DNA from 2 places in the Streptomyces sp. NPDC046308 genome. Region 2 is predicted to be linked to the other one. Evidence: riboswitches for the same ligand, from Rfam matches in the RefSeq annotation. Region 2 holds a riboswitch; the other holds the start of a gene.
The links. Region 2 has a riboswitch for glycine ahead of gcvP (aminomethyl-transferring glycine dehydrogenase). Riboswitches for the same ligand answer to the same signal wherever they lie in the genome.

Region 1: it holds a riboswitch for glycine, as region 2 does, so the genes downstream of both, gcvT (glycine cleavage system aminomethyltransferase GcvT) here and gcvP (aminomethyl-transferring glycine dehydrogenase) in region 2, are expected to answer to the same signal.

Annotation. Positions count from the first base shown of each region.
Region 1 is NZ_JBVJFB010000003.1:265,291-272,630, forward strand. It holds gene ACZ6JT_RS15040 (ABC transporter substrate-binding protein) at 1-1,454, opposite strand, end outside; gene ACZ6JT_RS15045 (ABC transporter permease) at 1,532-2,530, opposite strand; gene ACZ6JT_RS15050 (enhanced serine sensitivity protein SseB C-terminal domain-containing protein) at 2,967-3,707, opposite strand; gene ACZ6JT_RS15055 (enhanced serine sensitivity protein SseB) at 3,764-4,498, opposite strand; gene ACZ6JT_RS15060 (AAA family ATPase) at 4,623-5,291, opposite strand; glycine riboswitch at 5,498-5,601, shown strand; gene gcvT (glycine cleavage system aminomethyltransferase GcvT) at 5,742-6,857, shown strand; gene gcvH (glycine cleavage system protein GcvH) at 6,970-7,340, shown strand, end outside.
Region 2 is NZ_JBVJFB010000012.1:169,162-176,501, forward strand. It holds gene gcvP (aminomethyl-transferring glycine dehydrogenase) at 1-996, opposite strand, end outside; glycine riboswitch at 1,191-1,289, opposite strand; gene ACZ6JT_RS34655 (PRC-barrel domain-containing protein) at 1,402-1,767, shown strand; gene ACZ6JT_RS34660 (DNA polymerase IV) at 1,921-3,390, opposite strand; gene ACZ6JT_RS34665 (MerR family transcriptional regulator) at 3,435-4,073, opposite strand; gene ACZ6JT_RS34670 (bifunctional nuclease family protein) at 4,262-4,735, opposite strand; gene ftsR (transcriptional regulator FtsR) at 4,799-5,560, opposite strand; gene ACZ6JT_RS34680 (FHA domain-containing protein) at 5,632-6,576, opposite strand; gene ACZ6JT_RS34685 (DUF881 domain-containing protein) at 6,662-7,340, opposite strand, start outside.

The sequences.
Region 1 (7,340 bases), on a different contig from region 2:
AAGCCGGTCGGCCAGTCGGCACCCCACTGCATCATCATGAGGCCGATCTTGTTGTCCTCGGTGAACTTCGGGACACCCGCGTAGTCACTGAAGTACTTGCCGGCCGGGTACTGCTGGATCTTGACGGTGATCCCGACCTTCTTCAGCGAGGCCTGGATCGCGGTGGCCATGTCGACCTCACCGGCACGGTCGTTGCGGGCCGTGATGGTGGTCTCGAAGCCGTTCGGCTGGCCGCAGGCGGTCAGCAGCTCCTTGGACTTCGCCTCGTCGCCCTTGTTGTCCGGGGTCTTGTAGGTGTCGAAGTCCACGTGGCCCGGGATGTCGGTCGGCAGCACCGTGCTGGCGATGGCGCCGCGGACCGGTCCGCCGAAGGCGGTCTGCACCGAGACCTTGTCGACCGCGTACTGGACGGCCTTGCGGCACTCCGGCTTGTCGAAGGGCGCCACCTTGGTGTTGATCGCCATGTAGACCAGGCGACCGCCCTGCGCGTTGTCGGTGTTCGGGTCCTTCGAGCTCAGCAGCTCCGACTGGGTCTGCTGGGCGACGCCGTTGCCCACGATGTCGATGTGGGAGTTGCCGGCCTTCAGGTTGGAGTCGATCGTCTCCTGGTTGACCTTCAGCTTGACGATGATCTTGTCCGGCAGCTGCTTGCGGAGCGGGTCGTTGCCGGCGTCCCAGTTGGGGTTGCGGACCAGGACGGCCTGCTTGTCCTGCTCGTAGCTCTCGAACATGTACGAGCCGGAGGAGACGATGTGCTTGACGTAGTCCGCGCCGTCGTCCTTGGCCTTCGGCACCGGGGCCGACTGCGGGTTGGCCAGGAGGTAGTCGAACTCCGCGAAGGGCTGCTTGAGCTTGAAGACGATGGTGTGGTCGTCCGGGGTCTCGATGGACTTCAGACCCTCGTCGCTCTTGTCCTTGTACGGGCCTTCGTACTTCGGCTCGTTGTCCTTGAGGTACTGGGCCAGGTAGCTCGGGCCGTTGGAGTGGACGTCACGGGCGAAGTTGCTCCGCTCGACGCCGTACTTGACGTCCTTCGAGGTGACCTCGGTGCCGTCGCTGTACTTCACGCCCTTGCGGAGCTTGTACGTCCAGGTGGCGCCGCCGTCGCTCGCCACGCCCAGGGACTCGGCGAGGTCCGGCACGACCTTGTTGCCCTCGGCGCCCGGGGCGGGCGCGAAGGTGGTCAGCGGACGCGCGTACAGGCGGCTGAAGTTGAAGACGAAGCCGTAGTACGTGTTGCCCGGGTCGAACGAGTCGGGGGTGTCGGACGCCTCGTAGACGAGCGTCCCGCCCTTCTTGTCCGAGGCGTTGACGACACCCGTGACGGCGGCGTTGGCGGCAGCACCCTTGCCGTCGCCCTCACCCGTCTTGTCCCCGCCGCTGCACGCGGAGGCGCCCATGGCGATGCTGATGGCGGCCACGAGCACCGCAGCTGATCTCGACCTGCTTTTCATGGTGGAGTTAAGCCCCCTGATTCAGAGTGGAGTGGTGATGGGGTGGGCGGTGGCCCGGCCGCGCCCGAGGAAACGGTTCAGCGGCGGCTCTTGGGGTCCAGGGCGTCCCGCAGACCGTCGCCGAGCAGGTTGAAGGCGAGCACGGTGATGAAGATCGCCAGGCCCGGCACGACCATGTACATCGGGTCGACCTTGTAGTACCTGACGGCCTCGCTCAGCATTCCGCCCCAGGAAGCCTGCGGGGGCTGGATACCGACGCCCAGGAAGCTCAGGGACGCCTCGAAAAGGATGTTGGTGGGGATCAGCAGGGTCGCGTAGACCAGGATCGGCGCCACCAGGTTCGGGAGCAGCTCCCTGAAGACGATGAACGGGCCGCGCGCTCCCAGGGAGCGGGCCGCGTCGACGAACTCCCGTTCGCGCAGCGACAGCGTCTGGCCGCGCACGATGCGTCCGATGTACGGCCAGCCGAAGAAGCCGATCACGAACACCAGCACGCTGATGTGGAGCGGCAGCCCCTCCAGTCCGAAGGCACCGCCCTGCAGCGCGGCCGAGATAGAGATCGCGAACAGCAGCAGCGGGAAGGCCAGGAAGGTGTCCATCATCCGGCTGATGACGGTGTCGGCCCAGCCGCCGTAGTAGCCGGCGACGACGCCCAGCACCGAGCCGATGACCACGGACAGCAGGGTCGAACCGAAGGCCACGAGCAGCGACACCCAGGAGCCCTCCAGGATGCGGGTGGCGATGTCACGGCCGAACTTCGGCTCGACGCCCAGCGGGTGGGACCAGCTGATGCCGCCGAAGGAGCCGATGGGGGTCGCGAGCGACGGGTCGATCAGGTCCTGGTGGAGGGCGTCGGGGTCGAGGCCGAAGATCGCCTGGATCGGCTGCGAGAGAACGGCCAGCACGACCAGGAAGAGGACGACGATCCCGCCGGCCATCGCGACCTTGTCCCGCTTGAGGCGGGTCCAGGCGATCCGGCCGAGCGAACGACCCTCAATCGCCCCTTGCTTCGCCCCGTCCGGGCTGGCGCCGGGCTGGAGCCCCGCGGGCCCGCTGGTCTCGGTAGGTGCCGTCATCGTGGTGGGGACCCCTCTCGGCCGGCTGGTGGCCGGCCCCTGCCAGCCGCTGTGACGGCTTGGTTCACATCGTGGCGCGGTTGTCGCTGGTTGCCGGCGGTTCGTCGCTAGGGAACTGCTCGCGAAATGCGGATGAAGAGTGGGCTCCCGCTGGTTGGGCCCTCTCAGTGGGGGGAGTCTTCAACGGTCTCTCGATCACCCGCCAGACCCGACGGGGATGTGATGCGCAACCGTGATGTGACGAGTCGACTTCCGTTATCCGAACGGCGCACCCGCCTCAGCGGTTCAAGACCTCATGTTCGGCGCGGAACGGACATCCGTCTCAACTGCCCTTTCGGACATGGATCTTGGGTGTATTCAGCGGATATGCCGAAGGCCGCACCGATGGGTCCGGTGCGGCCTTCGAGGGAGATGTCTCGATATGCGGAGGGGCGGATCAGTACGCCGGCGCCTGGCCCTCGCGGTCGTAGAAGGGGCGGGTCTGCGCGCGCAGCCACATCGCCACCGGGTCGTGTTCGTCCGCCAGCGCGACCGTGCACACCGGGACGCCCTCGGGGACCACCCCGACGGACTGGCGCATCATCTCCCGTACGGATTCCAGCGCGGGCGCGGAGGCGTCGTACAGGTCGAGGCCGACCGCGAGGTACGGGGAACCGAGCGCGGGCTGCACCCAGGCGCGGCGCAGCGACCGGACGGCGGGCGTGCGGTGGGCGTGCTGGGTCAGCAGCCCGTAGAACTGCGGGAGCTCGATCGCGGGCTCGGAGAGCCGCAGCGGGCCGGCCGGCATCCGGTCCAGGCCTGTCGCGATGCGGCGCAGGTCGGCCCAGGGCACGCCGAGGCCGCCGCCCGGGGCGTGCGGGTTGAGCCACAGGCCCCAGCGGTCCGGGTAGAGCGCGCGGGCGATGTCCCGCCCGGTGACCACCTCGTAGCCCCGGTTCCAGCCGCTGGCGGCCAGCTCCTGCGGGGAGGTGACGCAGGGCGCGTACCCGAGGCCGTCGACCTCCATGCCGCCGTACTGGGCGTCCGGGGAGCCCGGCTGCCCCTGCCAGAGCAGCATCCAGAGCCGCCCCTCGGACAGGGCGTGCAGAAGCGACTCGTAACTCTCATAGCGCCCGGGGGTCACCTGGCGCATCATGTGCTCGACCTGCCCGGCCGCGGCCGTGCCTGACGCACTCACCCGGTACCCCTCTTCGTCCGCCCGTCGTCCACGCGTGCCCCTCAGCTTAAGCGGCCCTACGGGAGGTAGAAGGGGCGTACGCGCTCACGAATCCAGTCCGTGACCGGGTCCTGGGCCGCGTCCAACAGGATCAACTGCACGGGCCACGGCGGCGGGACACGCGTCAGCGCCCGTCCGAGGGCCGCCATCGGGGCCTCTCGCATCTCGGGCTCCCATCCCAGCAGGCGGACACCGATGAACAGCTCCGGCGCCCCGCCCTCGATGCTGGCCAGGCAGCGGTGCGCGGCCGCGACCACCGCGGTGGCCCGGAACTCCTCGGCCGCTGCGGCCAGGAAGTCCACCGGGTCCTCCTGCCAGTCGGGCTCGTAGAGCCGGACTCGACCGCCGGTGGAGGGTCCGTCGAGCGGGGTCCGACCGGTTCGGCAGAGCTCCGCGACGGCGGGCGGGGGGAGCGGGACGCCGACGGCGCCCTCGGGATTGACCGCGATGCCGAGCTGCGGGGGCAGGCCGCGGGCGAACTCCACGGCCGGGGCGACGGCGAAGTCCGTACCGGGGCCGACGCAGGCGAGGAACTGGGCCTCGGAGCTGTAGACGGGGACGTAGGCCGCGCCGTCGATGTCCATCGTGGGCAGGGAGAGGTCGGCCGAGTCCGGGCCGCCTCCGCCGGGCAGGGGAACCCATATCTGGCTGCGCCCGAGCACCTCCAGGATGCGCCCGCCGGCGTCCGGCTGCCCGAGCGCCGCCCCGAGCACGTGCTCCAGCTCATTCCCCGGCCAGCCGCTGCCCTGCATGTCCCGTGCCTCCGTGATCCCGCCGCGTGTCGCCCCGCAGGGTACCGGCACGGCCGCGTCGCCGGTGCGGGGGCCCGGCCCGCTGCGCGTCCCGCGCCGAGGGGCTGGTGCGGGGCCCCGCGGGTCAGGCGTGGAACGCGATGCGGGTCACGGTCGCGGCGGAGGAGCGGTCGAGCAGGGTGACCGAGGCGCAGCCCCGCGGGGGGCGGCCCGCCTCGGCTTCGCGCAGCAGGCGGCCCACCGCGCCCCGGTGGCGGGCGAAGGCGTAGGCGGAGACCCGCCGCCCCCGCGCGGCCTGCCCGGAGAGGGCCTCCGCGGGGCTGCTGTCGAGGAGGAGCAGGTGCAGCGCCCGCCCCCGGCGCCGCGCGGCCGCCCCGAGCAGCCCGCGCACCCAGCTCTGCGTGCCGCAGTCGTGGACGACGACGGAGGCTCCGGAGCGCAGGAGCCGCCAGAGCCCCCAGTAGTGCGCGGCGCGCACCAGCGGCCGGTACGCGGCGTACGGCAGGGCCGGCGGCATGCGCCGTTCCCAGCGCTCACGGGTGTCCTGGGAGTCGACGGCGCCGCCGTCGGCCGCCGCCCGCTTGATCAGGGTGCTCTTGCCGCCGCCGGGCAGGCCGGACACCACGACGATGTCCCCGTCCGCGAAGGCGAGCCGCTGCGGGCCGCGGGCCCGGGGGCCGCGCAGGTCGCGCACGGAGCCGATGCCGGCGTCCGCCGCCCGCTCGCGCTCGCGGTCCCGGCCGCGCGGTCCGCGCTGCGCCGGCACCGCTTCCACGGTCCCCGTCGTCGTCACCACTCCGAATCTCCGCACAGTGTTCGCCTCCCCCGAATCGGGTCACCGGGACCCTTGCCCACTGAGTGTAAAGAGACGGTAATCCGGCGTCCCCGGTTCCGGTCCGGCCGCTCGGGGTACCGTACGAACTTTCGGACCCCTCCGCCCGATCACGGGCATGGCGTGCAATGATGTGCGCCATCTGGACCAACTGCATACCGGCCGCTTGAATCCGCGCGGGAGAGTCCCGGCACGCCGCAAGGCCGTGCGCGGGCGCCGAAGGAGCAAGATCCTCCCTTGAATCTCTCAGGCCCCGTACCGCGTGGATGAGGCAGATCTGAAAAGCGAGCTGTTCGACAGCTCCACCCAAGGTGCAAGCCGAGGAACTCTCGGCGAACCTCTCAGGTTCCGATGACAGATGGGGAGGACCCTCCTCGTCATGTCATGCCCTGGGACTCGGGAGCCACACCCATGAGCACTGCCCCCCGTCTGACCGCCCTCGATGCGCTGCACCGCTCGCTCGGTGCGACCATGACCGACTTCGCGGGCTGGGACATGCCGCTGCGGTACGCCAGCGAGCGCGACGAGCACAACGCCGTACGCACCAGGGCCGGTCTCTTCGACCTGTCCCACATGGGCGAGATCACGCTGACCGGCCCGGAGGCCGTCAAGGCGCTGGACTACGCGCTCGTCGGCAACATCTCCACCGTCGGCGTCGGCCGCGCCCGTTACACGCACATCTGCCAGGAGGACGGCGGGATCGTCGACGACCTGATCGTCTACCGCCTCGGCGAGACCGAGTTCATGGTCGTCGCCAACGCCTCCAACGCCCAGGTCGTCCTCGACGCCCTGACCGAGCGTGCCGCCGGCTTCGACACCGAGGTCCGCGACGACCGCGACGCGTACGCGCTGCTCGCGGTGCAGGGCCCGGAGTCCCCCGGCATCCTGGCCTCCCTGACGGACGCCGACCTGGACGGCCTCAAGTACTACGCCGGACTGCCGGGCACCGTCGCGGGCGTCCCCGCGCTGATCGCGCGTACGGGCTACACCGGCGAGGACGGCTTCGAGCTGTTCGTCGCCCCCGAGCACGCCGTGGAGCTGTGGCAGGCGCTGACCAAGGCCGGCGAGGGCGTCGGCCTGGTCCCGGCCGGCCTGTCCTGCCGCGACACCCTGCGCCTGGAAGCGGGCATGCCGCTGTACGGGCACGAGCTGACCACCTCCCTCACCCCGTTCGACGCGGGGCTGGGCCGGGTCGTGAAGTTCGAGAAGGAGGGCGACTTCGTCGGCCGCGCCGCGCTGGAGGCCGCCGCCGAGCGCGCCGCCACGAACCCGCCGCGCAAGCTGGTCGGCCTGGTCGCCGAGGGCCGCCGTGTCCCGCGCGCCGGATTCCCGGTCGTCGCCGACGGTCAGGTCATCGGCGAGGTCACCTCGGGCGCCCCGTCCCCGACGCTGGGCAAGCCGATCGCGATGGCGTACGTGGACGCGGCGCACGCCGCGCCCGGCACCTCCGGCGTCGGCGTCGACATTCGCGGTACGCATGAGCCGTACGAGGTCGTGGCGCTGCCGTTCTACAAGCGGCAGAAGTAGTTCCGCACACGGTCCAGCCGTGCACGAGCCGTACGGGAACCCCGTCCGGCAGCGTCTCAGTACCCGAGACCACCGTTCGTATCCACTCCCCCGCATCCAGGAGAATCAGGTCATGAGCAACCCCGAGAAGCTGCGTTACACCAAGGAGCACGAGTGGCTGTCGGACGCCGTGGACGGCGTCGCGACGGTCGGCATCACGGAGTTCGCGGCCAACGCGCTCGGTGACGTCGTCTACGCCCAGCTCCCCGAGGTCGGCGAGAGCGTGACCGAAGGCGACACCTGCGGCGAGCTGGAGTCGACGAAGTCGGTCAGCGACCTGTACTCCCCCGTCTCCGGCGAGGTCGTCGAGGCCAACCAGGACGTCGTGGACGACCCGGCGCTCGTGAACACCGCCCCGTTCGAGGGTGGCTGGCTCTTCAAGGTGCGCCTCTCGGAGGAGCCGAAGGACACCCTGTCCTTCGAGGAGTACACCCAGCTCACCGC
Region 2 (7,340 bases):
GCGGATGTGCTGCTCGCGGGTCTGCAGCGCCAGGCGGTAGGCCTTGTTGCCGTCCGCGTCCACGGAGACGCCGACCAGGCGGCCGGGCAGCGAACGCGCGTGCTTGTCCTGGACGGCCATGTAGCCGGCGTGCGGTCCGCCGAAGCCCATCGGGACGCCGAAGCGCTGGGTGGTACCGACGGCGATGTCCGCGCCGAGCGCGCCCGGCGAGGTCAGCAGGGTCAGCGCGAGCAGGTCGGCGGCGACGGCGACGATGGCGCCGAGCTCGTGCGCCTGGTCGATGACCGGCTTGATGTCACGCACGGCACCGGAGGCGCCCGGGTACTGGACGAGGACGCCGTAGACGCCGCGCTCGGCGATCTCGGCCGGGATGCCGGCGGACAGGTCGGCGACGACGACCTCGATGCCGATCGGCTCGGCGCGGGTCTCGATGACGGCGATGGTCTGCGGCAGCGCGTCGGCGTCCACGAGGAAGACGTTCCCCTTGGCCTTGCCGACGCGGCGGGCCAGCGTCATGGCCTCGGCGGCCGCGGTGCCCTCGTCGAGCAGCGAGGCGCCCGAGGTCGGCAGGCCGGTGAGGTCGGCCACGACGGTCTGGAAGTTCAGGAGCGCTTCGAGGCGGCCCTGGGAGATCTCCGGCTGGTACGGGGTGTACGCCGTGTACCAGGCCGGGTTCTCCATGACGTTGCGGAGGATCACCGGCGGGGTGAAGGTCCCGTAGTAACCGAGACCGATCATGGAGGAGAGCACCTGGTTGCGGTCGGCGAGCGAGCGCAGCTCGGCGAGCACCTCGGCCTCGGTCCGCGCCTCGGGCAGGGCGAGCGCCTCGGCGGTCTTGATCACATCCGGGACCGCGGCAGCGGTCAGATCGTCCAGGGAGCCGTAGCCCACATGGGCGAGCATCTTCGCCTGCGCCTCGGCATCCGGGCCGATGTGGCGCTGTTCGAAGGGGATGCCTCGCTCCAGCTGGGAGAGCGGAATGCGGTTGGCGGTCATGTACGGAGGCCTCCTGGTCGTATGACCTGCGAGGGGCACCACGGCGCGGGCACCCGGACGGCCTCCCCCTCTGTCATCTGCACCTGAGAGTTTCACCGGAGTCTCGGGGGTCGCCCGCGCGCTCCGGCTTTCACCGTCGGTGAGGAGAGGCACCGGCGCTGCGCCCGGTACCCGCCCCTGCTTTCCAGAGTGGCCTCGTCCGTGCGGTACGTATGCCTGAGAGATTCCGGGGAGGATTTGCTCCTTCGGCGCCTCCGTCTCGTTCACTCGGAGGACTCTCCCGCACAGGGTCGACAGCCATCACCCAGCCTACCAGCGCGGTTCTGGACCCTCCCCGAGTGGCCTCCGCTGCGGTTATGCACTTCTGTAGTCGTTACGGAGGAGTTGCGACCATTTGGAGGGACCGTGCAGACCGACATCGATCCGCGCAGCCTGATCGGCCGCAAGGCGTTCGACCGCAATGGCAACAAGATCGGCACCGTCGACGAGGTCTACCTCGACGATGCCACGGGCGTCCCGGAATGGGCGGCCGTCCGTACGGGCCTGTTCAGCCGGGACGCCTTCGTCCCGCTGGAGCCGAGCGAGATGGTGGGCGACACCCTGCGGGTGCCCTTCGAGCGCTCCCTCATCAGGGACGCCCCGGACTTCGGCGTCGGCCGCCACCTCTCCCCCGAACAGGAGCTGCAGCTCTACCACCACTACGGCCTGGACACGACGCTGCCCACGGATTTCTCGCGCGACTTCGGCCGCCTGGCGAGCGACGAGGGCTGAAGCGGCGCGGGCGCGCGGGCCGTGGGCGCGGGCTCACGTCGGACTGCTCGGGCCCCGAGGCGCGCGTGGCGGCCCCGACGCGGGCCCGAAAGGAGCCCGAGGCGGACCTGGGGCGGGCCTGAGGTGGGCCGCACGCGCCGTCCGGCCCTGTGATCATGCCGCGCCCGCGGGTCCCTGCTCCCCGTCCCCCACCAGGGGCAGCGGATCGGACGGCTCCAGCTCGGGGTCGTCCACCCGGAAGGTCCGCACCCGGCCCGGCCCGGATCCGGGCTGCTCGAACCGTACGGTCACCCGCCCGACCCCGCTGCCCTGCACCCACCCGGGCCCGTACACCGCGTGCCGTACGTCGCTCCCGGCCGGCCAGCGGCGCTCCGGAGCCGGCTCCGCCTCCCCGGGCTGCCCGGCGGCCTCACGGGCCCCTGAGGCCTCCACAGGCGCCGCTGCGGCTCCGGACTCGCTGTCCCCGCCCGCTCCCGCCGCCCGGCCCGCCCCGGCGGCCTCGCCGGCCCGATCCGCGCCGCCCGCGCCGCCCGCCCCGTCCGGCTCAGCGGCGAGCGACTGCGCGAACAGGTCCTCCTGCGTGTAGTCCGCCAGCCCCGCCACCCCCACCCCCAGCAGGCGCACCCCACCCGTGGTGTCCACACCCTCCAGCAGCCGCGCCGCGGCCTCCCGCACCACGGCGGGGTCGTCCGTGGGCCCGCGCAGCGTCTCGGACCGCGTCAGCGTGGAGAAGTCGTACCGCCGGACCTTCAGGACGATCGTCCGCCCCGAGTGCCCAGACGCCCGCAGCCGCTGCACGCACCGGTCGGCCAGCCGCTGCACCTCGTTCCGGATCCGCACCCGGTCGTGCAGGTCCACGTCGAAGGTGTCCTCGACCGACACCGACTTCGCGTCCCGCTCCGCGACCACCGGCCGGTCGTCCAGCCCCAGCGCCATCCGGTACAGGCCGACGCCGTGCGCGCGCCCCAGCATCCGGACCAGCTCGTCCTCGCCCGCCTCGGCCAGCTCCCCCACCGTGGTGATCCCGGCGCGGCGCAGGTGCTCCCCCGTGGCCGGCCCCACCCCGGGCAGGGTCCGTACCGACATCGGCGCGAGCAGATCGCGCTCGGTCCCCGGCTCGATCAGCAGCAGCCCGGCCGGCTTGGCCTCCTCGGACGCCACTTTCGCCAGCATCTTCGACCCGGCCAGCCCCACCGACCCGCTGAGCCCCGTGGCGGCCCTGATGTCCGCCCGCAGCCGCTCCCCCGTCCTCCGGGCGGTCCGGGAGTCGAAGGCCACCCCGCCCGCCTCGAGGTCCACGAAGGCCTCGTCCAGGCTGAGCGGCTCGACGAGCGGCGACAGCTCCCGCAGCAACGCCATCACGATGTCGCTGACCTGCCGGTAGAGGCTGAAACGCGGGATGAGGTAGGCACCGTTCGGGCAGAGCCGGCGCGCCTGCGCCGTCGGCATCGCGGAGTGCACGCCGAAGCGCCTGGCCTCGTACGAAGCGGTGGCGACGACCCCGCGCGGCCCGAGCCCGCCCACGATGACGGCCTTGCCCCGCAGACTCGGCTTCGACGCCTGCTCGACGGAGGCGTAGAAGGCGTCCATGTCGAGGTGAAGGATGGTCGGCGCGGCTCTCACGGCACCGATGCTGCCCTACGGCACTGACATTTCCCCGACCCGGATCAGACGGCGCGGTTGCGGCGGGCCGCCAGCTCGTCCGTCGGGTTGTGACCGACCAGGGTCTCGCCGGTGTCCACCCGCTCCCCGTGCAGCTGCGACAGCGCGCTCTCGACGTCGCGCCACACGACGCCCACGGCGATGCCGAAGACGCCCTGCCCGCCCTGGAGCAGGCTCACGACCTGGTCCGGTGAGGTGCACTCGTACACGGTGGCGCCGTCGCTCATCAGCGTCATCCGCTCGAGGTCGGAGAACCCGCGGTCACGCAGGTGCTGGACCGCCGTGCGGATGTTCTGCAGCGCCACCCCGGTGTCCAGGAAGCGCTTGACGATCTTGAGGACCACCACGTCGCGGAAGCTGTAGAGCCGCTGCGTGCCCGATCCGTAGGCGGGCCGCACGCTGGGCTCCACCAGCCCGGTCCGCGCCCAGTAGTCCAGCTGCCGGTACGTGATGCCGGCCGCCGCGCACGCCGTCGGGCCGCGGTAGCCGATCTGCTCGGGCGCCGGGTCACCGCCCACCGGTCCGACCGGTGTCGACTCCGGCTGACGGCGCGCGGACCCGACCGCGCCGCCGTGCAGCGGGTACGGCCCAGCGTCACTCCGTACGGGGGTGCCCCCGGTCGTACCGTCGCCCGTGATCCTCACGCCGACCCTCCGTCCTTGACCTGCCACCTTGAAGGTAGGCAGTCACCCGGGGTGCGTCAACGATCGCCACACTCGGCACGCCGAGTGATAATCACCCTGAGAGTGGTTTCCCGTATCCCGTTATGGGGAAGGGCTATTCGAATGGGCTGAAAGTCTCCCCGGATGGCGGGGGCGACACGGCCCACGCCTCACTGCGGGCCGGTGCCGAAGTCCTCGGGCGAGATCTGGTCGAGGAACTCGCGGAACTTCTCCACCTCGTCCTCCTGCTCGTCCGGAATGGCGATTCCGGCGTCGTCCAGCACGCCGTCACTGCCGTAGATCGGCGTCCCCGTCCGCAGGGCCAGCGCTATGGCATCGGAAGGCCGCGCGCTCACCTCCACCCCGCTGGCGAAGACGAGCTCCGCGTAGAAGACGCCCTCCCGCAGATCCGTGATCCGGACCTCGGTGAGTTCCTCACCGATCGCCTCCAGCACGTCCTTGAACAGGTCGTGTGTCAGCGGTCGGGCAGGAGCCATCCCCTGCTGCGCGAAGGCAATGGCGGTCGCCTCCCCAGGACCGATCCAGATGGGGAGGTACCGGTCGCCTCCCACTTCACGCAGGAGCACGATCGGTTGGTTGGAGGGCATTTCCACCCGGACACCCACAACGTCGAGCTCGTTCACACAGCAACCCTAGGACCTGCCCGGCAGGTTTGGGTAGTCGGGGCTCCACGCCGACCAGCGCGGTCACCGCAACCGGACCCCCAGAGCGGTCTGTACGAGGGCCTCGTGCAGCCGTACGGAGAGCCCCGCGAGCTCCTTCAACGTGGCCTCCGCATGCGCTCTGGTCTGCGGGTTGCGGTGCCGGCGCAGCGGTGCCACGACCTGCTCCACCAGACCCGCCTCACGGTCGGCCGCGGCCTTCATCGCGCGCAGGTGCCGCGGCTCCAGCCCGAAACGCCCCAGATCGGCCACGAGCCGGGCCACCGTGACCGCCTCGGCGTCGAAACCACCACCGGGGGCCTCCGCCAGCAGCCCGTACGACTCCCACTCGGCCAGCTGGACCTCGTCCACCTCCGCGGCGGCGATCAGCTCCGCCCGGCCCACCCGGGCCGCGGTCGGCCGCTCCGCCCCGACCTCGCCGTACACGACCGCCGGGCCGGTGGGATCGTCGGACTCCCCGTGCGCCGTGGGCGCCGGGATGCGGATCTGCTCACCGCGGGCGAGCGCGTCGAGCTGCTCGCGGATGACCTTCAGCGGCAGGTAGTGGTCGCGCTGCAGCCGGAGGATGCGCGCGAGGCGCTCGACGTCGTCGGTGCTGAACTTGCGGTACCCCGAAGGGGTGCGGCGTGGCTCGACAAGCCCCTCCGCCTCCAGAAAACGGATCTTCGAGATGGTGACTTCGGGGAACTCGTCACGCAGCGTGGTGAGCACCGTGCCGATGCTCACCAGCCGCCCGTCCGAGCCGGTGGTGCCGTTTCCGGCACCCCCTGTCGGGTTGCGCAGCATGGGACCTTCCCTGGGAAGCCCCCGGACCGGGTCCGGGGGTGGGGGTCCCCCCGGACGGAGTCCGGAAGGGGTCAGACGCCCCGCAGGCTCGCGTAGAAGACCAGCCGGTACTTGCCGATCTGCACCTCGTCGCCGTTGTGCAGGGCGACGGAGTCGATCGGTTCCCGGTTCACGTACGTGCCGTTGAGGCTGCCCACGTCGGAGACGGTGAAGCCGCCGTCCGGGCCCCGGCGGAAGTCGACATGGCGCCGGGAGACGGTGACGTCGTCCAGGAAGATGTCGCTCTGCGGGTGCCGGCCCGCGGTGGTCAGCTCGCCGTCCAGCAGGAAGCGGCTACCGGAGTTGGGGCCGCGCCGCACGATGAGCAGGGCGGAACCGGGCGGCAGGGCTTCCACCGCGGCCTGGGCCTCGGGGGACAGTGAGGACGACACGTGCGTTTGTCCCGACACCTCGGCCTCGTAGGCCTCCAGGCCCGAGATCGAGATGGTGGACGTGGTCTCCGAGGCTCGCTCCGGCGTCAGGCCCGGCCGCAGCGGCGCCCCGCAGTTGGAGCAGAAGCGGCTGGCCGCATCGCTGCGGTGTCCGCACCTGCTGCAAATCTGCTCGGCCGACATGGACGGCTCCTCGCGCCGCGGCTGCCCCGCGGAGGCGTTGGTGGCGTACGGGTCGGGGGCGAACCCTCCACCCGCAGTTGAGGTTGATGGTTCACCGAAACCTATGCCTCCGGTACCGGCAGGGTCAACGGCCGACGCGCCGTGGCCACCCTGAACGTCACCCGCACCGGCGACCTCGTCGCGGAAGAGCGGCCGGTCGCCCTGCCCTTCCACGTCCCCCTGACCGGCACGGTGCCGTGCCGAACCGCTGTCCTCGCGGTTCTTCTTGCCGAACAACTTCTCAAACAACTTCACGGGCGATTCCCCTTGACCGAAACAGACCCGCCCGTGGGGCAGGACGAACTCCGAATGCAGACACCTGCCGACCCGGACATTCTCACAACGTCCGTAACCACCAGACAGTTTCCACCACGCACCGCGACTTCGGTGCGCCGACCCCCCGCAGGCATCCGCCCGCGTAAGCCGCTCCACCCTTCACTCCAGTTCCTCACGATGACGACCGAGCGTAGTCAGGCTGCTTCGCAGCCCGCAAGGCATCCACAACGATCTTCGCCGACCGTGTGACGGCAACGGTCGCCTGCTCCTTCTCCAGCGTCTGGACGACACCGCCGGGAATGTTGAGCGCGGGCTCCAGATCCTGGGGCTTGCCGATCACCCTGAACTCGTAGGGCTGTGTGATCTTCTTACCGTCGATCGCGACCCCGCCGTTCTCCTCCGAGAAGTACGAGCCCGCCACGATGCGCACACCGTTGATCTGGATCGCCTCGGCCCCGGCAGCCCGCAGCTCCTGGAGCGTGTCCAGCAGCTGGTCGGACTGCACCTGGCCGGTCGGATCGGTGATCTTCAGCGTGATGCCCGGCCCCTGCGCTGCCACGGTACCGGCCAGGATGCCGAGTTGACGCTCCTTCTCCACGGTCTGCCTGCGGGCCTCCTCGGCCTGGTTGGAGCTGCTCTCCAGCTCCTTGCGCTGATCCTCCAGCGCCTGCTTCTCCTCCTCCAGGCGCTTGGTCCGCCCGTCGAGCTCGTCGAGGATCCGTACGAGGTCCTCCTGACGAGCTCCGCGCAGCGCACTGGACTCGCTGTTCGACCGCACCTGGATGGCCAGACCCAGCCCCAGGACGAACAGCAGCAGCGCGACGATCAGTTGCGCCCGGCTCACCCGCGGC